3 regions of the Pseudomonas azotoformans genome follow, and region 3 is predicted to be linked to each of the others. Evidence: predicted binding sites of a transcription regulator. Region 3 holds the regulator's gene; each other region holds the start of a gene.
The links. Region 3 encodes sigma-54, which starts transcription at its own class of promoters, with help from an activator protein. Its sites were predicted from a motif close to ANTGGCATNNANNTTGCTNT; they were not measured.

Region 1 (6,608 bases), 2.3 Mb from region 3:
CGCCACTGAGCGCCGAAGCGCTCAAGGGCAAGGTGGTGCTGGTGGATTTCTGGACCTACTCCTGCATCAACTGCCTGCGCACCTTGCCCTACGTGAAAGCCTGGGCCGAAAAATACCGCGACCAGGGCCTGGTGGTGATTGGCGTACACGCGCCGGAATTCGCCTTTGAACGCGACGTGAACAACGTGACCAAGGCCATGAAAGACCTGGGCATTACGTACCCGGTGGCCATCGACAACAACTACAAGGTCTGGCGCGCGTTCAACAACCAGTACTGGCCGGCCCATTACTTTGCCGATGCCAAGGGGCAGATCCGCTATCACCACTTTGGCGAGGGCGACTATGCCGAGTCGGAGCGGGTGATCCAGCAGTTGCTGCGTGAAGCCGGAGCCCAGCACGTCGCAGGCGGCTTGATCGAAGCCGACGCCAAGGGCGTGCAGCAAGCGCCGGACATGAACGAAGTGCAATCGCCGGAAACCTACCTGGGCGCCCAGCGTGCCGAGAACTTCGTCAAATCCGGCCCCCTGGCCCTGAACAACTGGACCCTGGAAGGCCAATGGAACGTCGGCGGCCAGCAGGTCACCCTCGACCAGGCCGGCGGGCGCATCGCCTACCGCTTCCATGCCCGTGACCTGCATCTGGTGCTCGGTCCTGGCGCCGATGGAAGACCGGTGCGCTTCAAAGTCACGATCGATGGCCAGGCCCCAGCCGACGCCCATGGCACCGACGTGGCCCCGGATGGCAGCGGCACCGTCACCGAACAACGCTTGTACCAGCTTGTGCGTCAGCCGGGCGCCGTGCAGGACCGCACCTTCACCATCGAATTCCTTGACCCCAACGTGTCGGCGTATGCCTTTACCTTTGGTTAACCCGGAGTGCTTGCCATGAATGTATTCAAATACCTGCCCGCACTGGCCTTCGCCGCCTTCGTCGGCCAAAGCTCAGCCTTCTCCTTCAGCGCCGCCGACGATGCCGTTGTCATCGCGCCGCCGGCCCTCGACCTGCCTGCAACCTCAGGCAACCTGCAAACCGCCGTGTTCGCCGGTGGCTGTTTCTGGGGTGTGCAGGGGGTATTCCAACATGTGCAAGGCGTGAAAAACGCCGTCTCAGGCTACGACGGTGGGGCGGCGAGTACCGCGCAATATGAAGCGGTCAGCGAGGGCGATACCGGCCACGCCGAGTCCGTGTCCGTCACCTACGACCCAAGCACAGTCAGCTACGGCAAACTGCTGCAGATCTACTTCTCGGTCGCCCACAACCCCACCGAACTCAACCGCCAGGGCCCAGACACCGGCACCCAATACCGATCTGCAATCTTCGCGCAGAATGCCGAGCAGCAAAAAGTCGCCCAGGCCTACATCGCCCAGTTGGATGCCGCTAAATCCTTCGACAAACCCATCGTCACCCAGATCGAAATGGGCAAGGCGTTCTACCCGGCGGAGTCCTACCATCAGGACTTCCTCACCGAGAACCCGTCCTACCCCTACATCGTGATCAACGACCTGCCGAAAGTGGCGCAACTGAAAAAGCTGTTTCCGACGCAATACAGCGCCGAGCCGGTGCTGGTGAAAAACCAGTAATCAGCCTTTGGCCTTGGCCAGGTAAGGTGCCAGGCGCCGGCCCATTTCCTCACCCAGGGCTTGCAGCCCGCTCAACGGGCGGACCATCACTTCAAACTCAATGATCTGCCCGTGTTCGTTGAAGCGGATCAGGTCGATGCCCTTGAGCTGCTTGTCGCCCACGCGTGCGCTGAATTCCAGCACCACACTCAGGCCATCGCCGGTAGCGAGTTCACGGTGATAAGTAAAGTCTTCAAAGACGTTGATTACCGTATTGAGGATCATCGACACCACCGGCGCGCCGGGGTAGGGCGTATGAGCCATAGGTGAGCGGAAGACGGCGTCGGGCGCCAACAGTTCGGGCAGGGCCTTGAGGTCACGATTGGCCAACATGGCATGCCAGCGTTGCAGGGTGTGTGCCGCTGCAGTGTTGAGCGTGAGTTCGGACATGTTCTGTACCTGTTCTTATGGTGGGAAGGTATTTCACCTGCCCAACATAAGAGCGGTATCCAAACAGGGTCAATCACCCTAACTTACAGATAAGTGACCTAAGCGCACTTAGACCATCTCCAGGTACGAGCTGTGAATCGCCCGCGCCAACTCGCGCACGGTGTCGATAAAGTCCGTGAGACGGGCGTGCAATCCCTCCTCAAGAATCTCATCGATACCGGTATACCTCAGCCGCGCCTCGAACTCCGCTGCCAAACGCTGCGCCGTGCGCCCATAACTGCCGGGCAGGTCCGCCAGGATATGGCTCAGTTCTTCGATGCAGGCATGCAACGAACGCGGCACATCACTGCGCAACAGCAGCAACTCGGACACGGAGCGGGCATTCAATGCATTCGGGTACAGCTCGGTATACGCCTCGAACGACGACAACGCGCGGAGCAGGGCGCTCCACTGGTAATAACCGCGTGCCGACAAGTCGCTGACTTCTTCCGACTCCTCGCCAAACATCTCGTACCGCGCATCCAGCAGGCGCAGGGTGTTGTCGGCGCGCTCGACAAAGGTGCCCAGGCGGATAAACCGATAGGCGTCATTGCGCATGATCGTCCCGGACGTCGCCCCCCGGAACAGGTGCGAGCGCTGCTTGACCCAATCACAGAAGTGACTGATGCCATGCCGCGCCAGGCCGCCGGCGGCGATGCTGCGCATTTCCAGCCAGGTGGCGTTGAGGTTTTCCCACATGTCGGCGGTGATGCGCCCGCGTACCGCGTGGGCATTGCCGCGTGCGGCGCGCAGGCAGTTGTAGATGCTCGCCGGGTTTTCTTCGTCGAGGGCGAAAAAGTGCAGCATGCGCTCGGCGTCCAGCTGTTTATGGCGCTCCAGGTAACTGTCCAGGGTGCCGCTGCTGAGCAACGACATGGCCAGCTCATCGAGGCCGTCACTGCGCCCGGCCCTGGGGCATCAATGACAGGGAATAACTGACTTCGAGCATGCGCGCCAGGTTCTCGGCGCGCTCCAGGTAACGGGACATCCAGTACAGATCTGCGGCGGTTCTACTCAACATACTCAGCCCTCCACCACCCAGGTGTCCTTGGTTCCGCCGCCTTGCGACGAGTTGACGATCAACGAGCCTTCCTTCAGCGCCACGCGGGTGAGGCCACCGGGCACCAGGCGGGTTTCCTTGCCCGAGAGTACAAACGGCCGCAGGTCGATATGCCGTGGGGCGATGCCGCTTTCGACAAAGGTCGGGCAGGTGGAGAGGCTCAACGTCGGCTGGGCAATGTAGGCGTGGGGCCTGGCCTTGATGCGTTGGCGGAAATCCTCAATCTCGGCGGCGCTGGAGGCCGGGCCGACCAGCATGCCGTAACCGCCGGAGCCCTGGGTTTCCTTGACCACCAATTCCGGCAGGTTGGCCAGCACGTGGGACAGTTCATCCGGCTTACGGCACTGGAAAGTCGGTACGTTCTGTAACACCGGTTCTTCGTCCAGGTAGAAACGGATCATTTCCGGCACATAGGGGTAGATAGATTTGTCGTCGGCCACGCCGGTGCCGATGGCATTGGCCAGCACCACATTGCCTGCGCAATAGGCGGCGACCAGACCGGGCACGCCGAGCATCGACTCAGGGTTGAAGGCCTTGGGGTCGAGAAAAGCGTCGTCGATACGCCGGTAGATCACATCCACTGGCTTGGGGCCGTCGGTGGTGCGCATGAACACCTTGAGGTCCTGCACGAATAGGTCCGCACCCTCAACCAACTCAACGCCCATTTCACGGGCCAGAAACGCATGCTCGAAGAACGCGCTGTTGAAGCGACCGGGCGTCAGCACCACCACGTTGGGGTTGTCCAGGCGGCTTGAGCTTTTCAGGGTCTTGAGCAGCAGGTTGGGGTAGTGGTCCACCGGTGCGATGCGCTGCTTGGCGAACACCTCGGGGAACAGGCGCATCATCATCTTGCGGTCTTCGAGCATATAGCTCACACCGCTGGGGGTGCGCAGGTTGTCTTCCAGCACGTAGTAGGTGCCGTCGCCATCGCGCACCAGGTCCACGCCGGAAATGTGCGAATAGATGTCGCGGTGCAGGTCCAGCCCGACCATGGCCTTCTGGTAACCCTCGTTGCCCAGCACCTGGTCTGCCGGAATGATCCCGGCCTTGATGATGCGCTGGTCGTGGTAGATGTCGGCGAGGAACATGTTCAGCGCGTTGACGCGCTGGATGCAGCCGCGTTCGATCACGCTCCACTCACTGGCGGGGATGCTGCGCGGGATGATGTCGAAGGGGATCAGGCGCTCGGTGTCTTGCTCGTCGCCATACAAGGTGAAGGTGATTCCGGCGCGGTGGAACAGCAAATCGGCTTCACGGCGACGCTGGGCCAGCAGTTCCGGCGGCGTATTCGCCAGCCAGCGGGAAAAATCCTGGTAATGCGCACGGCACACGCCGTTTGCGTCATTCATTTCATCAAAGAAAGATCGAGCCATTCCAGTACCTTGTCAGTGCCGAGGGGAACAGGTGGCACTGCCGTTTCAAAAAACGCATTTTTTATGAGCCCGTGGCGGTGGGTGCCAATGGGCCTGGTCCTTACTTTCTTATGGGGGTCGGCTCTGGGTCGGGGGGTAACCAATGCTCCTGTATCCGGGCAGATGAATGGATAAAGCAATGCTTGTGCCGGAAACCCTATTCAAGCTGTCCAGCTGACAGGCTTTTGTAGTGAGCGGGCTTGCCTCGCGCTGGGCTGCGCAGCGGCCCCACCAAAAGCGGGAGCGCTACGCACTCCAGCGCGGGGCAAGCCCGCTCACTACAGTGCACCCCATGCTCCGACTTGGTGCACGAACAAACTTGAACTTCATCCGCCCGCGATTCTTCTAACAGCACACGAACCTGCATGGAGCACCGACGTGCCCAGAATCATTTCACCAGAGACACCGGAATCGAGCCTGCCCGATCACAGCGAACACAACGCCAAGATCTTCGGTTCGCCCAAGGACCGCCTGGACTTCTACCGGCGTGAAATCCAATACGAAACCACCATTCTCGCCAACCGTACGGACGCCTATCTCACCGCGCAGTCCTTCCTGGTGATCGCCTTCGTCTCCGGCATGGGCAACCTCAACCCCGAGTGGGGCAAGCTGTTCACCGTGGTGGTGCCGATTTTCCTCGCGGCGCTGGGCATCCTCAGTTCCCTCAACGCCTGGCCAGGGATACGCGCGGCGTATGACATCATCGACCACTGGCACTTCAAGCAAAGCGAGTTGTTGCGCAGCGAGCCGGTAATGGGCATGGCGTACGACGAGTCACCGCTGTTTTCCGAAATGGAGTCGTCCCACAAGGGCTATCGCAAGTCGCTGCTGTTCTCCATGCGCGCGCCGTGGCTGTTCATGGTGTTCTGGGTATTGCTCGCCGCTTATGCGTTTTACATTCAGGTCGACAACCCAGGGTCGTAAGCCGATGGAACTTCACCGCCCTGGGCATGACCTTAACTCTACCCAGGCGATATTTTCCGAGAGGTAACCATGAGCACAGACAAACAACCCGCCACCGGTGCGGATGCGCCCAAAGACCCGGTTCCGGCCAAAGACCCCAAGGCCAAGGAAAACGACTACAGTCCAGACTTCAAGCCCAAGCCCAAGCCTGAGCCCAAGCCTGAAACCGATGCCGATATCGACACCCAAGGCGGTTAGAGGAGACGGTCATGTCCAAAGAACTCGACGATGAACTCAACGACCCAGGTAACGAAGACCCGGGTTCACTGATGGACGATGCAGAAGTGCCGCTCAACGATCTGGATGACGCGGCGGATGTGGGCAATACCGAAAACCAGGACTGAGCGTCACTCGATCATCTGTGAGCCAATGGTTTTCATCCGGATCATATCCATCAACTGCCGCAACCCCGGCTGTGACTGGCGCCGGCTGGGGTAATACATGCACAGCGGCTCGCCCATGCAGGCCCAGTCAGGCATCACCTCCACCAGGCGCCCCTCTTTCAGCTCCTGCTCCACACGATTGGACAGGCAGTAGGCAATCCCCACCCCTTGCAGCGCGGCATTGACGATAGTCTCGGTATCGGCCGCGCTGAAGTGGCCGGGCACGTCGATGCGTTGTTGCCGTGTGCCGTTGCCCAATTCCCACTTGTAGGTGGTCTTGTCGCCCAGGTACATGCGGATGCAGGCATGCTCCAGCAAGTCCTTGGGGGCCTGGGGCGTGCCCCGTCGGGCGAGATAGGTGGGGGAGGCGACCATGATCCAGCGCAGCTCAGCCGTCAGCGGTACAGCGACCATGTCCTGGGGCACGGTGGCACCGTAGCGGATACCCGCGTCGTAACCTTCAGCGATGATGTCGATCATCTGGTCCTGCACGATCAGGTCCAGGCGCAGTTGCGGGTAAGCCGCGCAAAAGTCCCCAAGAATCGGCGCCAGCAGCAAGACCGCCGCGTCCCGTGGCACATTCAGGCGCAGGCGGCCGATCGGTGCCTCGCGGTACAACTCCAGGGTGTCGAGGCCGTCCTTGATGGTGGCAAACCCCTGGAGGAGTTTTTCCGCCAACAGGGAGCCCGCATCGGTGGGTTCCACGGCGCGGCTGGTGCGATAGAGCAGCTTGACGCCCAGG
Region 2 (6,608 bases), 2.8 Mb from region 3:
ACAGATGACGCGTCCGACCGGCGGTTTCATCCTGTGGGTCAGTTTGCCCGGACGGGTCAATACTCAGGAACTGCACGTGCGCGCACTGCAACAGGGCATCAGCATCGCGCCGGGGCTGATTTTCAGTAATACCGAACAGTTCAACCACTGTATTCGCCTCAACTGCGGTACGCCGTGGAACCGCGAGGCAGAGCGTGCGCTCATGACTTTGGGGATGCTGGCGAGTCAGTTGTGCCAGGAGACGGCAGCCGGACTGTGACGCTCAGAACGGGGACAAATCCTATAGCACGCTAATCACCGCGCTTGTCATGCCGCGCACAACAAGCGAGCATATGGCCCTCTGCCGTTAATGCTGTAGGCAATATGACTTCGATTGTTCGCGCGGTTTTGGTGATTGGCTTGTTAAGCCTGTGCAACGTCGGCACAGCGCTGGCGGCAGCCCCTGTGAGCGAAACGAAGCCCGCCGCCAGTACCGAGCAGAAGACCCCCGCGAAAAAGCCAGCCCCCGTAAAACAAGCGCCAACGGTGAAAAAAACCACCGCCGCCGCCAAGAAACGTGCGGCCAGTAAGTCCAAGGCGTCCCGCGAAGTGACGCAGACGCAATTGCCACCGGCACAGTTAGACCTGTCGCTGCCGTCGGACATGGTCAGGCACTTGCAGCCTATCGGCACCATGCCCAAACCCAAAAGCGTGCCCCTGTTGCCGCCGATGTTCGGCGAGAAGCCCACCGACAACAGCGCCTTCCAGATCAATGGCCGCTTGCTCAGCAATGAAATGAAGCTGCAATTGCGCAACGAAGAACGGCGCGAAGTGGAAGGTGCAGCGTTGGAATTCGAATTCAAGCAGTAAACTTTTCCCACAAAGGTGACGTCGACCGCCGACCATGTGTCGGAGACTGGTCAGTCACTTTTGTTTTCTGCGAAAAACCCCTGTTAGACCATTTTAAAACGGCTGTTTTAGGGCGTACTCTAGCCCGGCCATCCACATTGAGTCGTCGAGGACCTGCTGGTCATGAATTGCCGTGAAGGCTGTGGCGCATGCTGCATCGCCCCCTCCATCAGTTCGCCATTACCCGGAATGCCACAGGGCAAACCGGCGGGCGTTCGCTGTGTGCACCTGTCGGTCGAACTGCTATGCCAGATTTTCGGCCAACCGGAGCGACCGGCAGTGTGCAGTGATTTCAAGGCGGATCTCGAGGTCTGCGGCACCGACCAGGCCGATGCGATCCGCTTGATCGGCTGGTGGGAGCAGATGACGGCGGCTTGATGGGCTTTACTATCGGAACTTTTTTTCGGAACTTCGACAATAAGGAATACAACAATGGGTTCGCTGAAACGAATGGCTGTGGTGTGCGGGTTTACGGTGTTGTTTGCTGCCACTGCCCAGGCTGAGGATTGGCAAGTCGCCAAGGACGAAGACGGTATCAAGGTGTCCCTGAGCGAAATTGCCGGCTCCAAATACAAGGCGTATCGCGGTGTGACCGTGATCAAGGCGCCAGTAGCCAAAATCGTCGCACTCCAGGAAGACGTCGCCGGTGCCTGTGCCTGGATCCACGAGTGCAAGTCCCAGAAGCTTGTCGACAAAAAAGGCGACGAGAGCTGGACCTACACCCAATTCAAAGCCCCGTTCCCTGTGACGGATCGTGATTCCTACCTGCACATCACCACCACCAAGGCGGCCGACGGCACGTTGACCCGTAAGCTGGAAGGCGTGCCGACCTACAAGCCGGAAGAAAAAGGCTACGTACGTGTCGCCCAGGTCGACGGCTTCTGGAAACTGGTGCCTAAGGGCGACAACCAGACCGAAGTCACCTACCAGGTTCACACCGAGCCAGGCGGCAGCGTGCCCTCGTGGCTGGCCAACAAGTTCGTGGTGGACGCGCCGTTCAACACCTTGAAAGCCTTGAAAGAACACGCTGAGAAGTAAGCGCAGCTGATCAGGTGTCTCCAACCTTGGGTGGAACGTTTGCCGAGCCCCCAAGGTCCAGATAAAGGTAAGCCCACACACGGGTTTTATCGAGGAGGCACCGATGCAAAAGTGGCAGATTACCTTCGTTGATGATCACGGCGTGAAGTCCGTCGAGCAGTTCACCTGCGAGCAGAAGCCCAGCCTCGAAGATGCGGCATACATGATTCGCAACAAGCTGGTGCCCGTTGCCGCCGAGCTGGACCTCAATGACCTTGAGGGCCGCAAGCCCGAGCCTACGGTCAAGATCCTCAAAGACCAGAACAGTATCCAGATCCTCGACATCTCTCCCGCCGCCTGAACATTCCCTGTCCACCCTTCAAGCACCTCTGGTGGAGGTGATAGCTTCGCGCTACTCTGCAAGTGAGATCAGCGAATGAATCGCTAGTTCTGGTCTTGTCAGCTACATGCTTGTTTTCCAGCGGTGATGTTGTTGCCGTAGTTCCCACGCCAGTAAGGCGTGGGCTTCGGGAAGCACGGAAAGTCTATCCATCAATTCGAGGAGCACTTTTCATGAGCACAGCCTATCAAGAAGACATCAGCACCAACGTTCTGCGCCGCATGAAAGAAGGCGGTTTCGACTTCTCGCGTTTCCACCCCATCGAGTTCTACGCCATTTTCCCGGATGAGGAACGTGCGCGCCGGGCTGCGGGTGAGTTTCGTGGGGAATCCCTGAATGCCCAGGTCAGTGCGCGCGACGATGGCGCCTGGTACCTGGAGCTGAGCAAGATCATGTCCGCTACCTACGACGGCATTGGCGACTTCGAGCAAGACTTTGGGGCGGTGGTCGAGCCGCTGGGCGGGATCATCGAGGGATGGGGCGTGAAGCAGGAGGTGCGTGGGTTACCCATGTAGCAGCTTGAAGTATGAGAAACACAGCGTATCGGCTGACCTTTGGGTCGGCCGATTTTGTTTGTGCCGTGGGAAAATATTCGGAACTTGCGCGCGATTTTTGCGCACCAAAAAAAGGCCACCCAAGAGGGTGGCTTAAAGGGAAGAGCGGTTCGCTGAAACTGTAGGACGAGTCCTGTTCAGCAGATGGGGCCGATTATCCGCAGGCTTGGCCGGGCAGTGAAATCAACTCTGACTATGCTGTTGATAGTCAAAGCCCGCATTGCGATGAAGCGTCGGGCGATGCACCGGGCATTCTGCGCACCAGGACGGTGCGACTGGATTCTGGTTTTAATTCAACTCACTGATTTTTAAGTGTTTATGCCGCTGGCACGGGCCTTGCGATGGTTCTAGCGCCCGGGTGACAAGGAGTTCGGCATGATCCGCACTTATTACGATGAAATGTACGATGGGGCAGGCCATGTCCGGCCTCATTACCGCGAGTTCGCCCGTTGGTTGGCCGAAACCCCTGCTGAATTGCTGGCTCAGCGCCGGCGGGAAGCCGATTTGCTGTTTCACCGTGCCGGGATCACCTTCACGCTTTACGGGGACGAGCAGGGTACGGAGCGGTTGATTCCCTTCGATACCATCCCGCGCAGTATCCCTGCCAGCGAATGGCGGATTGTCGAGCGCGGCTGTATCCAGCGGGTCAAGGCGCTGAACATGTTTCTCGCCGACCTGTACCACGAACAACGCATCATCAAGGCCGGAATCATCCCCGCTGAACAGGTGCTGGCCAACGAGCAATACCAGTTGGCGATGCAGGGGCTGGACCTGCACCGCGACCTCTATTCCCACATCTCCGGCGTCGACCTCGTACGCGACGGTGACGGCACGTACTACGTGCTGGAAGACAACCTGCGTACGCCGAGCGGCGTCAGCTACATGCTCGAAGACCGCAAGATGATGATGCGCCTGTTCCCCGAGCTGTTCGCCGCCCAGCGAATCGCGCCGATCGATCACTATCCCAACTTGCTGCTCGACACCTTGAAAAGCTCCAGCCCCCTGGATAACCCCAGCGTGGTTGTATTGACGCCAGGTCGCTTCAACAGTGCGTTCTTCGAGCATGCGTTCCTGGCCCGTGAAATGGGCGTGGAACTGGTGGAGGGCGCCGACCTGTTCGTGCGTGATGACCGCGTCTTCATGCGCACCACTGACGGGCCCAAGGCCGTGGATGTGATCTACCGTCGTCTGGATGACGCGTTCCTCGACCCGTTGGCCTTCAACCCCGAATCCATGCTCGGCGTGCCGGGACTGCTCGCGGCTTATCGCTCTGGCAATGTGGTATTGGCCAATGCCATCGGCACCGGCGTGGCGGATGACAAGTCGGTGTACCCCTTCGTCACCGAGATGATCCGTTTTTACCTGGACGAAGAGCCGATCCTGAAGAATGTTCCTACCTTCCAGTGCCGTAAGCCCGACGAATTGTCCCACGTGCTGGCCAACCTGCCGGACCTGGTGGTGAAGGAAACCCAAGGCTCCGGCGGCTACGGCATGCTGGTGGGCCCAGCGTCCACTGCGGCGGAAATCGAAGCCTTCCGCGCCCGGATCAAGGCCAAGCCCCACGCCTATATCGCCCAACCGACCCTGTGTTTATCCACCTGCCCGACCTTTGTCGAAAACGGCATTGCGCCGCGTCATATCGATCTGCGTCCGTTCGTGTTATCCGGCAAGGAAACCCGTGTGGTCCCCGGCGGCTTGACCCGCGTGGCGTTGCGTGAGGGCTCGCTGGTGGTCAATTCGTCCCAGGGTGGCGGCACCAAAGACACCTGGGTGGTGGAGGACTGATGCCATGTTGAGTCGAACTGCTTCAGATCTGTACTGGATGTCGCGCTACCTGGAACGTGCGGAAAACCTCGCACGCATGCTCGATGTCAGTTATTCGCTGTCGCTGATGCCCCAGGACGGGCGCGGCGATGGCCTGCACGAACTGGCCATGCCGCTGTTGATCACCGGCACCCTGGAGGATTACCTCGAACGCCACGGCGAACTGCACGCAGAACGTCTGTTGCACTTCTTTGCACTGGATGCCGCCAACCCGGCCAGCATCTACAGTTGTCTCGGCGCTGCGCGGGCCAGCGCTCATGCGGTGCGTGGGCGAATTACCGCCGACATGTGGGAAAACATCAACGCCACCTGGCTGGATATTCGCGACATTGCCCAGCAGGGCTTGAGCCGTTATGGCATGAGCCGGTTCTGTGAGTGGGTCAAAGAGCGTTCCCATCTGTTTCGCGGCGCCACCTACGGCACCATCATGCGTAACGATGCATTTCGCTTCATTCGCCTGGGCACTTTTATCGAGCGTGCCGACAACACACTGCGCTTGCTGGACGCCCGCTATGAGATGGCCGGCGATCGCGCCGAAGCGGTCACCGATGGCACCGCCCACGCCTACTATCAGTGGAGCGCCTTGTTGCGTGCGTTGTCGTCGTTTGAGGCCTACACCGAGATTTACCGCGATGCCCCCGGCGCGCGGCAAGTGGCGGAGTTGCTGCTGTTGCGCGCCGATGTGCCGCGCTCATTGCGTGCCTGCAGCGAAGAGATCGACCAGATCCTCGCCAGCCTGCCGGGCCTCAACGGTCGACCGGCCCAGCGCCTGGCCGCCGAGATGGACGCGCGCCTGCGTTTCACCGCCATCGATGAAATCCTCGAGGAAGGCCTGCACGCCTGGCTGACCGACTTTATCCCCTTGGTCCGCCAGTTGGGCGACGCCATCTACAGTTCCTACCTGGAGGCGGCATGAGACTCTCCATCAGCCACGAAACCACCTACCACTACGAAGACCAGGTCCGTGCCAGCATCCAGTACCTGCGCCTGACGCCCCACGACAGCGAACGCCAGCACGTACTCAGTTGGCAACTCGACCTGCCGCGTCCGGTTCGCGCCCAAGTGGACCCGTTCGGCAACATCCTGCATGTGCTGACCCTGGATGAACCCCACGACGCCATCATCATCGGCGCCCGTGGCCAGGTGGACATCGACGAGTTGCGCGAGGCCGAACATGAGCACCAATCGGCGTTCCCGTTCCTGCGGTGCACCCGCCTGACCGAACCTGACGAAGCCTTGCGCGGCTTTGCCGACCAGCAATGCCATCACCGTCGTGACCGCACCGCGTTGATCGACCTGATGCACGCGCTCAACCAGGCGATGGTCTACACGCCCGGCGCCACCGAAGTCGACACCTGCGCCGCCCAGGCTTTCGCCGGCCGTGCGGGCGTGTGCCAGGACCACACCCACGCGTTCCTGGCATGCGCGCGCAGCCTGGGGATTCCAGCGCGGTATGTGTCGGGGTATTTGTACTCGGAGGACAGCACGCACCTGGCCAGCCATGCTTGGGCTGAAGCCTGGCTGGATGACGCATGGTACAGCTTTGACGTGACCAACCAGCTTGCACGGCCGGAACGGCATTTGAAGCTGGCGGTGGGGTTGGATTACCTGGATGCCTGCCCGGTGCGTGGGATGCGGCGGGGCGGTGGACATGAGCAGATGCATGCCAAGGTGTTCGTGGCGCCGACGCCGGTGATCTCCGTCCAGCAGCAATGACCTTGTGGCGAGCCCGCTCGCCACAAGGGTTCCTCATCCGATGTTTAAGGTTGCTGTTTACGCCCGGCCATATGCTTCAAATACCCCACCAACAAATCCAGCTCGCCGTCCGGCAATACACTGGCAGCAAACGCCGGCATCTTCGCCTGCGGCCAATGCCGCAAGCTCTGCGGGTCACGGATATAGCGCTTGAGGAAATCACCACCGAA
Region 3 (6,608 bases):
CTCGGCGGGCGGTGGCATGCCGGATGCCGACAGCCTGGCCATGGGCATTGCCTTGCAGGATGTGCCCGAAGGGTTGGTGATTGCGTTGGTGTTGGCCGGGGCGGGGATGTCGCGGGTCAAGGCGTTCCTGATCGGCGCGGCATCAGGTCTGGTGGAGCCGGTATTTGCTGTGCTCTGCGCCTGGTTGGTGAGCCTGGCCGAGGTGCTCTTACCGCTGGGGCTGGCCCTGGCAGCCGGCGCGATGCTGTTGGTGGTGACTCACGAAGTGATCCCCGAGTCACGACGCAATGGCCACGAAAAACTCGCCAGCCTGGGGCTGTGCATCGGGTTCTGCTTGATGATGGTGATGGATACCGCGTTGGGGTGAAGCCGTTGCGGCTTCACGCCTGTCTCAAAGGGTGAGCTTACTCACCCTCATCAAAGAAGTTATTGATCAGCGCTACCAGTGCGGCCATCGCTTCGTCTTCCTGCTCACCTTCTGTCTTCAAATGAATCTTGGTGCCCTTGCCGGCTGCCAACATCATCATCGCCATGATGCTTTTACCGTCGACCATGGACTCTGGCGTGCGACCGGCGCGGATCTGGCAGGGAAACTGCCCGGCCACGCCGACGAATTTGGCCGAGGCACGGGCGTGCAGGCCCAGTTTGTTGATGATTTCAATTTCCAGAGCGGGCATCGCGAAGGTGTTCCTTTCAGCTAAGGTCGCGGTGGCGGACCTGGACGTTCTTGAGGGTTTGTTGCAACACCTGGCCCAGGCGCTCGGTCAAGTAGACGGAGCGGTGGTGCCCGCCGGTGCAGCCGATGGCAATGGTGACATAGGCGCGGTTGCTTGCGGCAAAACGCGGTAGCCATTTGAGCAGGTAGCTGGAGATGTCCTGGAACATCTCCTCCACATCCGGTTGCGCGGCCAGGTAATCGGCCACGGGCTGATCCAGCCCCGACTGTTCACGCAGTTCCGGCTTCCAGTAAGGGTTGGGCAGGCAGCGCACATCGAACACCAGGTCGGCGTCCACTGGCATGCCGCGCTTGAACCCAAACGACTCCACCAGAAACGCCGTACCCGGCTCCGGCTGGTTCAGCAGGCGCAGCTTGATGGCATCACGCAACTGGTACAGGTTGAGGCTGGTGGTGTTGATCTTGAGGTCGGCGAGGTCAATGATCGGGCCCAGCAGCTTGGTTTCGTCTTCGATGGCTTCGGCCAGGGAGCGGTGAGGGCTGCTGAGGGGGTGACGCCGGCGGGTTTCGGAGAACCGCTTGAGCAGGGTCTCTTCATCGGCGTCCAAGTACAGCACGTCGCAATGAATGTGCTTGGCCCGTACTTCCTCGAGCAATTGCGGGAATCGCTCAAGGTGGCTGGGCAGGTTGCGGGCATCAATCGAAACGGCGACCAGGGGTTGCGCCAGTTCGGTGTGGATCAACGCGCGTTCCGCCAGTTCCGGCAGCAGGCCGGCGGGCAGGTTGTCGATGCAATAGAAACCGTTGTCCTCAAGCACATTGAGGGCGGTACTTTTACCCGAGCCGGAGCGGCCGCTGACGATGATCAAACGCATGGTTACTGCCCGTTCTGTTCATCCAGGACAACCTGATACAGCGCCTCGTTGCTGCTGGCACTGCGCAGTTTGTCACGTACTTCCTTGCGGTCGAGCATGCTGGCGATCTGCCGGAGCAGTTCCAGGTGCGCATCGGTGGCGGCTTGCGGGACCAGCAGAACGAACAGCAGGTCAACCGGGGCGCCGTCGATCGCATCGAAATCAATGGGGGCTTCCAGGTGCAGCAGGGCGCTGACGGGGGTTTCGCAGCCCTTGAGACGGCAGTGAGGAATGGCGATGCCGTTGCCAAAACCGGTGGAACCGAGTTTTTCACGGGCAATCAGCGCGTCGAAGACATCTTGCATCTCCAGATCCGGCACTTCGCGCGCGATCAGGTTGGCAATTTGTTCGAGGGCTTTCTTCTTGCTGCCGCCCGGCACGTTCACGAGGGAACGGCCGGGGGTCAGGATGGTTTCAAGTCGGATCATGGGGGGAGGGTTAACGACCTGTACCTTGCATCAGGTGCAGATTCTTTTCCTTATGCTTTATGAGTTGGCGGTCAAGCTTGTCGTAGAGCGAGTCAATCGCCGCGTACATGTCTTCATGCTCCGCATTGGCGACCAGCTTTGCATTCGGTACGTGCAGGGTGGCCTCGATTTTCTGCTTGAGCTTATCGACCTCCATGATGACCTGCACGTTGGTGATTTTGTCAAAATGCCCTGCCAGCTTGTTCAGCTTGCTTTCGGTGTATTCACGCAGGGGTTTGGTGACTTCCAGCTGGTGTCCACTGATGTTGACTTGCATACAGCTTCTCCTTCGTTGCCAGTGCATAAAGCGGTGGGCAGGAATACCCACCACTGGAACGCTGTGGCCCGCCCGTCACATCAAACGCTTACGCTCGCTGGAAGGCGCGATCCCGAGGGACTCGCGGTACTTGGCGACGGTTCGACGGGCGACCTGAATGCCTTGTGCCTCCAGTAAACCAGCGATCTTACTGTCACTCAATGGCTTTTTCTGATTTTCCGCGGCAACCAGTTTTTTGATGATCGCGCGGATCGCCGTGGACGAGCATTCACCGCCTTCGGAGGTGCTGACGTGGCTTGAGAAAAAGTATTTCAGTTCATAAATACCCCGTGGGGTATGCATGAATTTCTGCGTGGTGACCCGGGAAATCGTCGATTCATGCATGCCCACCGCTTCGGCGATGTCATGCAGCACCAGCGGTTTCATGGCTTCGTCGCCGTACTCCAGGAAGCCGCGCTGGTGCTCGACGATCTGGGTGGCCACTTTCATCAGGGTTTCGTTGCGGCTTTGCAGGCTCTTGATGAACCAGCGCGCTTCCTGCAACTGGTTGCGCATGAAGGTGTTGTCGGCGCTGGTGTCGGCGCGACGCACGAAACCGGCATATTGCGGATTGACCCGCAGGCGTGGCACCGACTCCTGGTTCAGCTCCACCAGCCAGCGCTCGTTGTCCTTGCGCACGATCACGTCAGGCACCACGTATTCGGCTTCGCTGGACTCGATTTGCGAGCCTGGGCGCGGGTTGAGGCTCTGTACCAGCTCGATGACCTGGCGCAGGTCGTCTTCCTTGAGCTTCATGCGGCGCATCAACTGGCTGTAGTCGCGGCTGCCCAGCAGGTCGATGTAATCGGTGACCAGACGCTGGGCCTCGGCGAGCCAAGGTGTCTTGGCTGGCAGTTGGCGCAATTGCAGCAGCAGGCATTCGCTGAGAGTGCGCGCGCCGATTCCAGCAGGCTCGAACTGCTGGATGCGGTGCAGGACGGCTTCAATCTCGTCCAGCTCGATATCCAGTTCCGGGTCGAAGGCTTCAAGAATCTCTTCAAGCGTCTCGTCTAGATAACCCTGGTTGTTGATGCAATCGATCAGGGTCACGGCGATCAGACGGTCGGTGTCCGACATCGGCGCCAGGTTCAGTTGCCACAGCAAATGGCTCTGCAGGCTTTCACCGGCGGAGGTGCGGGTGGTGAAGTCCCACTCGTCATCGTCGTTGCTGGGTAGGCTGCTGGCGCTGGTCTGGTAGACGTCTTCCCAGGCCGTGTCGACAGGAAGCTCGTTGGGGATGCGTTCGTTCCATTCGCCTTCCTCGAGGTTATCCACCGTAGGGGCGGTTTCCTGATAGGAGGGTTCCTGCACGTCGGAATTGGGTTTTTGCTCGATGTTATCGGCCAGCGGGTCTGCGTTATCGAAGTCGTCGCCTTCTTCCTGGCGTTCGAGCATCGGATTGGACTCCAGGGCCTCCTGGATTTCCTGTTGCAGGTCCAAGGTCGACAATTGGAGCAGGCGGATGGCCTGTTGCAGCTGCGGTGTCATCGTCAGCTGCTGGCCCATTCTCAGGACTAGCGATGGTTTCATGGCAGGGGCTTAACACCTTATTCGCCGGCGCAATGCGCCATCCACGACAGGGCGCGTGAGCGCCAAACATAAGCAAATTATATGCCTGATGTCGGGGGCTTTGCCTAGAGCGCGGTAACAATAAAAATCCGGAGGTTTTCATTGACTCCCGCGCACCTCGGCAAACGGCCGTGACACCACGGTGTTTACAGGCGGAACTCGTGACCCAGGTACACTTCCTTGACCAGTTCGTTGGCCAGGATGGTAGCGGAATCACCTTCGGCGATCAGTTGACCATCGTTGACGATATACGCGGTTTCGCAGATATCGAGGGTCTCACGGACGTTGTGGTCGGTGATCAACACGCCAATGCCCTTGGCCTTGAGGTGGTGGATGATCTGCTTGATGTCGCCGACCGAGATCGGGTCAACGCCGGCAAACGGTTCGTCCAGCAGGATGAACTTGGGTGCCGTAGCCAGGGCGCGGGCGATTTCCACACGGCGACGCTCACCACCAGACAAGCTCATACCGAGGTTGTCGCGGATGTGGTTGATGTGGAATTCCTGCAGCAGGCTTTCCAGCTCCTTGCGACGGCCATCACGGTCGAGCTCCTTGCGGGTCTCGAGGATCGCCATGATGTTATCGGCGACCGACAGTTTGCGGAAGATCGACGCCTCCTGCGGAAGATAGCCGATACCGGCGCGCGCACGGCCGTGCATCGGCTGGTGGCTCACGTCGAGGTCGTCGATCAGGACGCGACCCTGGTCCGCCTGGACCAGGCCGACGATCATGTAGAAGCAAGTGGTCTTGCCGGCGCCGTTGGGGCCGAGCAAGCCGACGATCTGGCCGCTGTCGATCGACAGGCTGACGTCGCGCACGACCTGACGGCTTTTATAGGCCTTGGCCAGATGCTGGGCTTTCAGGGTTGCCATTACTCGGCCTTCTTCTTCGGCTGGATAACCATGTCGATGCGTGGACGAGGCGCGGTGACCTTGTTGCCATTGGCACGACCGGCGTTAGCGATCTGTTTCACGGTGTCATAGGTGATTTTCTCACCTTCCGTGGAGTTGCCATCGGGGCTGAGCACCTTGGCCTGGTCGATCAGTACGATGCGGTTTTGCTGGGCGTGGTACTGGATTGTCTTGCCATAGCCTTTCATCGGGCCCGTGTCGGTGGGCGACTGCTTCTGTTCGAAGTAAGCCAGGTTGCCTACCGAGGTCACGACATCGATATCGCCGGTCTTGGTGCGCGTAAGCGTCACGGTATTACCGGTGATTTTCATCGAACCCTGGGTGATGATCACGCCGCCGGTGTAGGTGGCAACGCCTTGCTTGTCATCCAGCTGCGCATCGTCGGCCGAGATGTGGATCGGCTGCTGGCTATCGTTCGGCAGAGCCCAGGCGCTCACGCTTCCCAGTGCTGCGCCCAGGCCGAGCAAAATAGGGAGAGTTTTAACGAGCCTCATACTGTCCTCTTACGTTCGATAGCAGGTGTATCCTGCTTTCTTTCAAATACGCTTTCATTCCCTTGCCAGTCGATACACCGCCAGCGCCGTCGATTCTAACGTCTTGCTCGGTCTGCGCATATTGCTTCTGCGGGAATACGGTCATGCGACTGCTGGTAATCACGGTCTCACGATTTTTATCGTCAGTGCGCGCAACGCGCACCGAGTCGATCAGTTCCACCTCGGTACCGTCCGGGTTGACCTCGCCACGCTTGCTGGTGACGTGCCACGGGAACTCGGTGCCGCGGTAAATATTCATGTCCGGGTTGGTCAGCAGGGTGATTTCGCTGGCCTTGACGTGCTCGACCTTGTCCGAGGTCATCTCGTACTGCACCTTGCCGTCGGGCAGGAACTGCACGCTCTTGGCATTGGTGGCGTAATAGTCGATAGCCCCCTCGTCAACCTGCGCAGCAGGCTGGTCGAGAAAGCGCTCCGGGCTGATATTCCAGTAGCCCACCGCCAGGAACAGCGCGGCGATGACCCCGAATAGCAGGAAGTTGCGAATCTTTTTGCTCAGCATAAAACGCTCTATAAGTAGGCGGCGTGGGCCGCTTCAAGGCTGCCCTGGGCACGCAGAATCAGCTCGCAGAACTCGCGGGCGGCACCTTCGCCGCCACGGGCGGTGGTGATGCCATGGGCGTGCTCGCGAACAAACGCCGCCGCATTGGCGACGGCCATGCCCAAGCCCACTCGACGGATCACCGGCAGGTCTGGCAGGTCATCGCCCAAATAGGCGACCTGCTCATAGCTTAGGTTGAGTTGGCCAAGAAGCTCGTCCAGAACCACCAGTTTATCCTCGCGGCCCTGATACAGGTGAGGAATCCCCAGGTTTTGTGCGCGGCGTTCCACAACGGGGGTTTTCCGGCCGCTGATAATCGCCGTTTGCACGCCCGACGCCATCAGCATCTTGATGCCCTGGCCGTCGAGGGTGTTGAACGTCTTGAATTCGCTGCCGTCTTCGAGGAAGTACAGGCGGCCATCGGTCAGCACGCCATCAACGTCGAAAATCGCCAGTTTGATGTTCTTGCCGCGTTGCAACAGGTCGCTGGTCATTTACATCACTCCCGCACGCAGCAAGTCGTGCATGTTCAGGGCGCCGATCGGGTGGTCATTGCCATCGACCACCACCAGTGCGCCGATCTTGTGGTCTTCCATGATTTTCAAGGCTTCGGCTGCCAGCATCTCGGGACGGGCGGTCTTGCCGTGGGGGGTCATCACCGCG

Region 1: AYR47_RS22155 (circularly permuted type 2 ATP-grasp protein) is a predicted target of sigma-54. The motif match lies at 4,654-4,673, and genes of this name have one in related genera.
Region 2: AYR47_RS30130 (circularly permuted type 2 ATP-grasp protein) is a predicted target of sigma-54. The motif match lies at 3,183-3,202, and genes of this name have one in related genera.

The regions. Positions count from the first base shown of each region.
Region 1 is NZ_CP014546.1:4,840,679-4,847,286, forward strand. Features, by position in the region: gene AYR47_RS22135 (cytochrome c biogenesis protein DipZ) at 1-869, shown strand, start outside; gene msrA (peptide-methionine (S)-S-oxide reductase MsrA) at 885-1,580, shown strand; gene AYR47_RS22145 (nuclear transport factor 2 family protein) at 1,581-2,009, opposite strand; partial or broken gene AYR47_RS22150 (alpha-E domain-containing protein) at 2,118-3,069, opposite strand; gene AYR47_RS22155 (circularly permuted type 2 ATP-grasp protein) at 3,072-4,481, opposite strand; gene AYR47_RS22160 (hypothetical protein) at 4,899-5,444, shown strand; gene AYR47_RS32720 (hypothetical protein) at 5,514-5,681, shown strand; gene AYR47_RS33160 (hypothetical protein) at 5,693-5,827, shown strand; gene AYR47_RS22165 (LysR family transcriptional regulator) at 5,831-6,608, opposite strand, start outside.
Region 2 is NZ_CP014546.1:6,555,554-6,562,161, reverse strand. Features, by position in the region: gene AYR47_RS30160 (aminotransferase-like domain-containing protein) at 1-259, shown strand, start outside; gene AYR47_RS30155 (hypothetical protein) at 364-849, shown strand; gene AYR47_RS30150 (YkgJ family cysteine cluster protein) at 1,012-1,266, shown strand; gene AYR47_RS30145 (START domain-containing protein) at 1,321-1,926, shown strand; gene AYR47_RS30140 (hypothetical protein) at 2,030-2,266, shown strand; gene AYR47_RS30135 (ribonuclease E inhibitor RraB) at 2,479-2,820, shown strand; gene AYR47_RS30130 (circularly permuted type 2 ATP-grasp protein) at 3,235-4,644, shown strand; gene AYR47_RS30125 (alpha-E domain-containing protein) at 4,649-5,599, shown strand; gene AYR47_RS30120 (transglutaminase family protein) at 5,596-6,399, shown strand; gene AYR47_RS30115 (c-type cytochrome) at 6,444-6,608, opposite strand, start outside.
Region 3 is NZ_CP014546.1:2,528,314-2,534,921, forward strand. Features, by position in the region: gene AYR47_RS11695 (ZIP family metal transporter) at 1-367, shown strand, start outside; gene AYR47_RS11700 (HPr family phosphocarrier protein) at 405-677, opposite strand; gene rapZ (RNase adapter RapZ) at 694-1,551, opposite strand; gene ptsN (PTS IIA-like nitrogen regulatory protein PtsN) at 1,554-2,018, opposite strand; gene hpf (ribosome hibernation-promoting factor, HPF/YfiA family) at 2,029-2,334, opposite strand; gene AYR47_RS11720 (RNA polymerase factor sigma-54) at 2,410-3,903, opposite strand; gene lptB (LPS export ABC transporter ATP-binding protein) at 4,089-4,814, opposite strand; gene lptA (lipopolysaccharide transport periplasmic protein LptA) at 4,814-5,347, opposite strand; gene lptC (LPS export ABC transporter periplasmic protein LptC) at 5,334-5,906, opposite strand; gene AYR47_RS11740 (KdsC family phosphatase) at 5,915-6,439, opposite strand; gene AYR47_RS11745 (KpsF/GutQ family sugar-phosphate isomerase) at 6,440-6,608, opposite strand, start outside.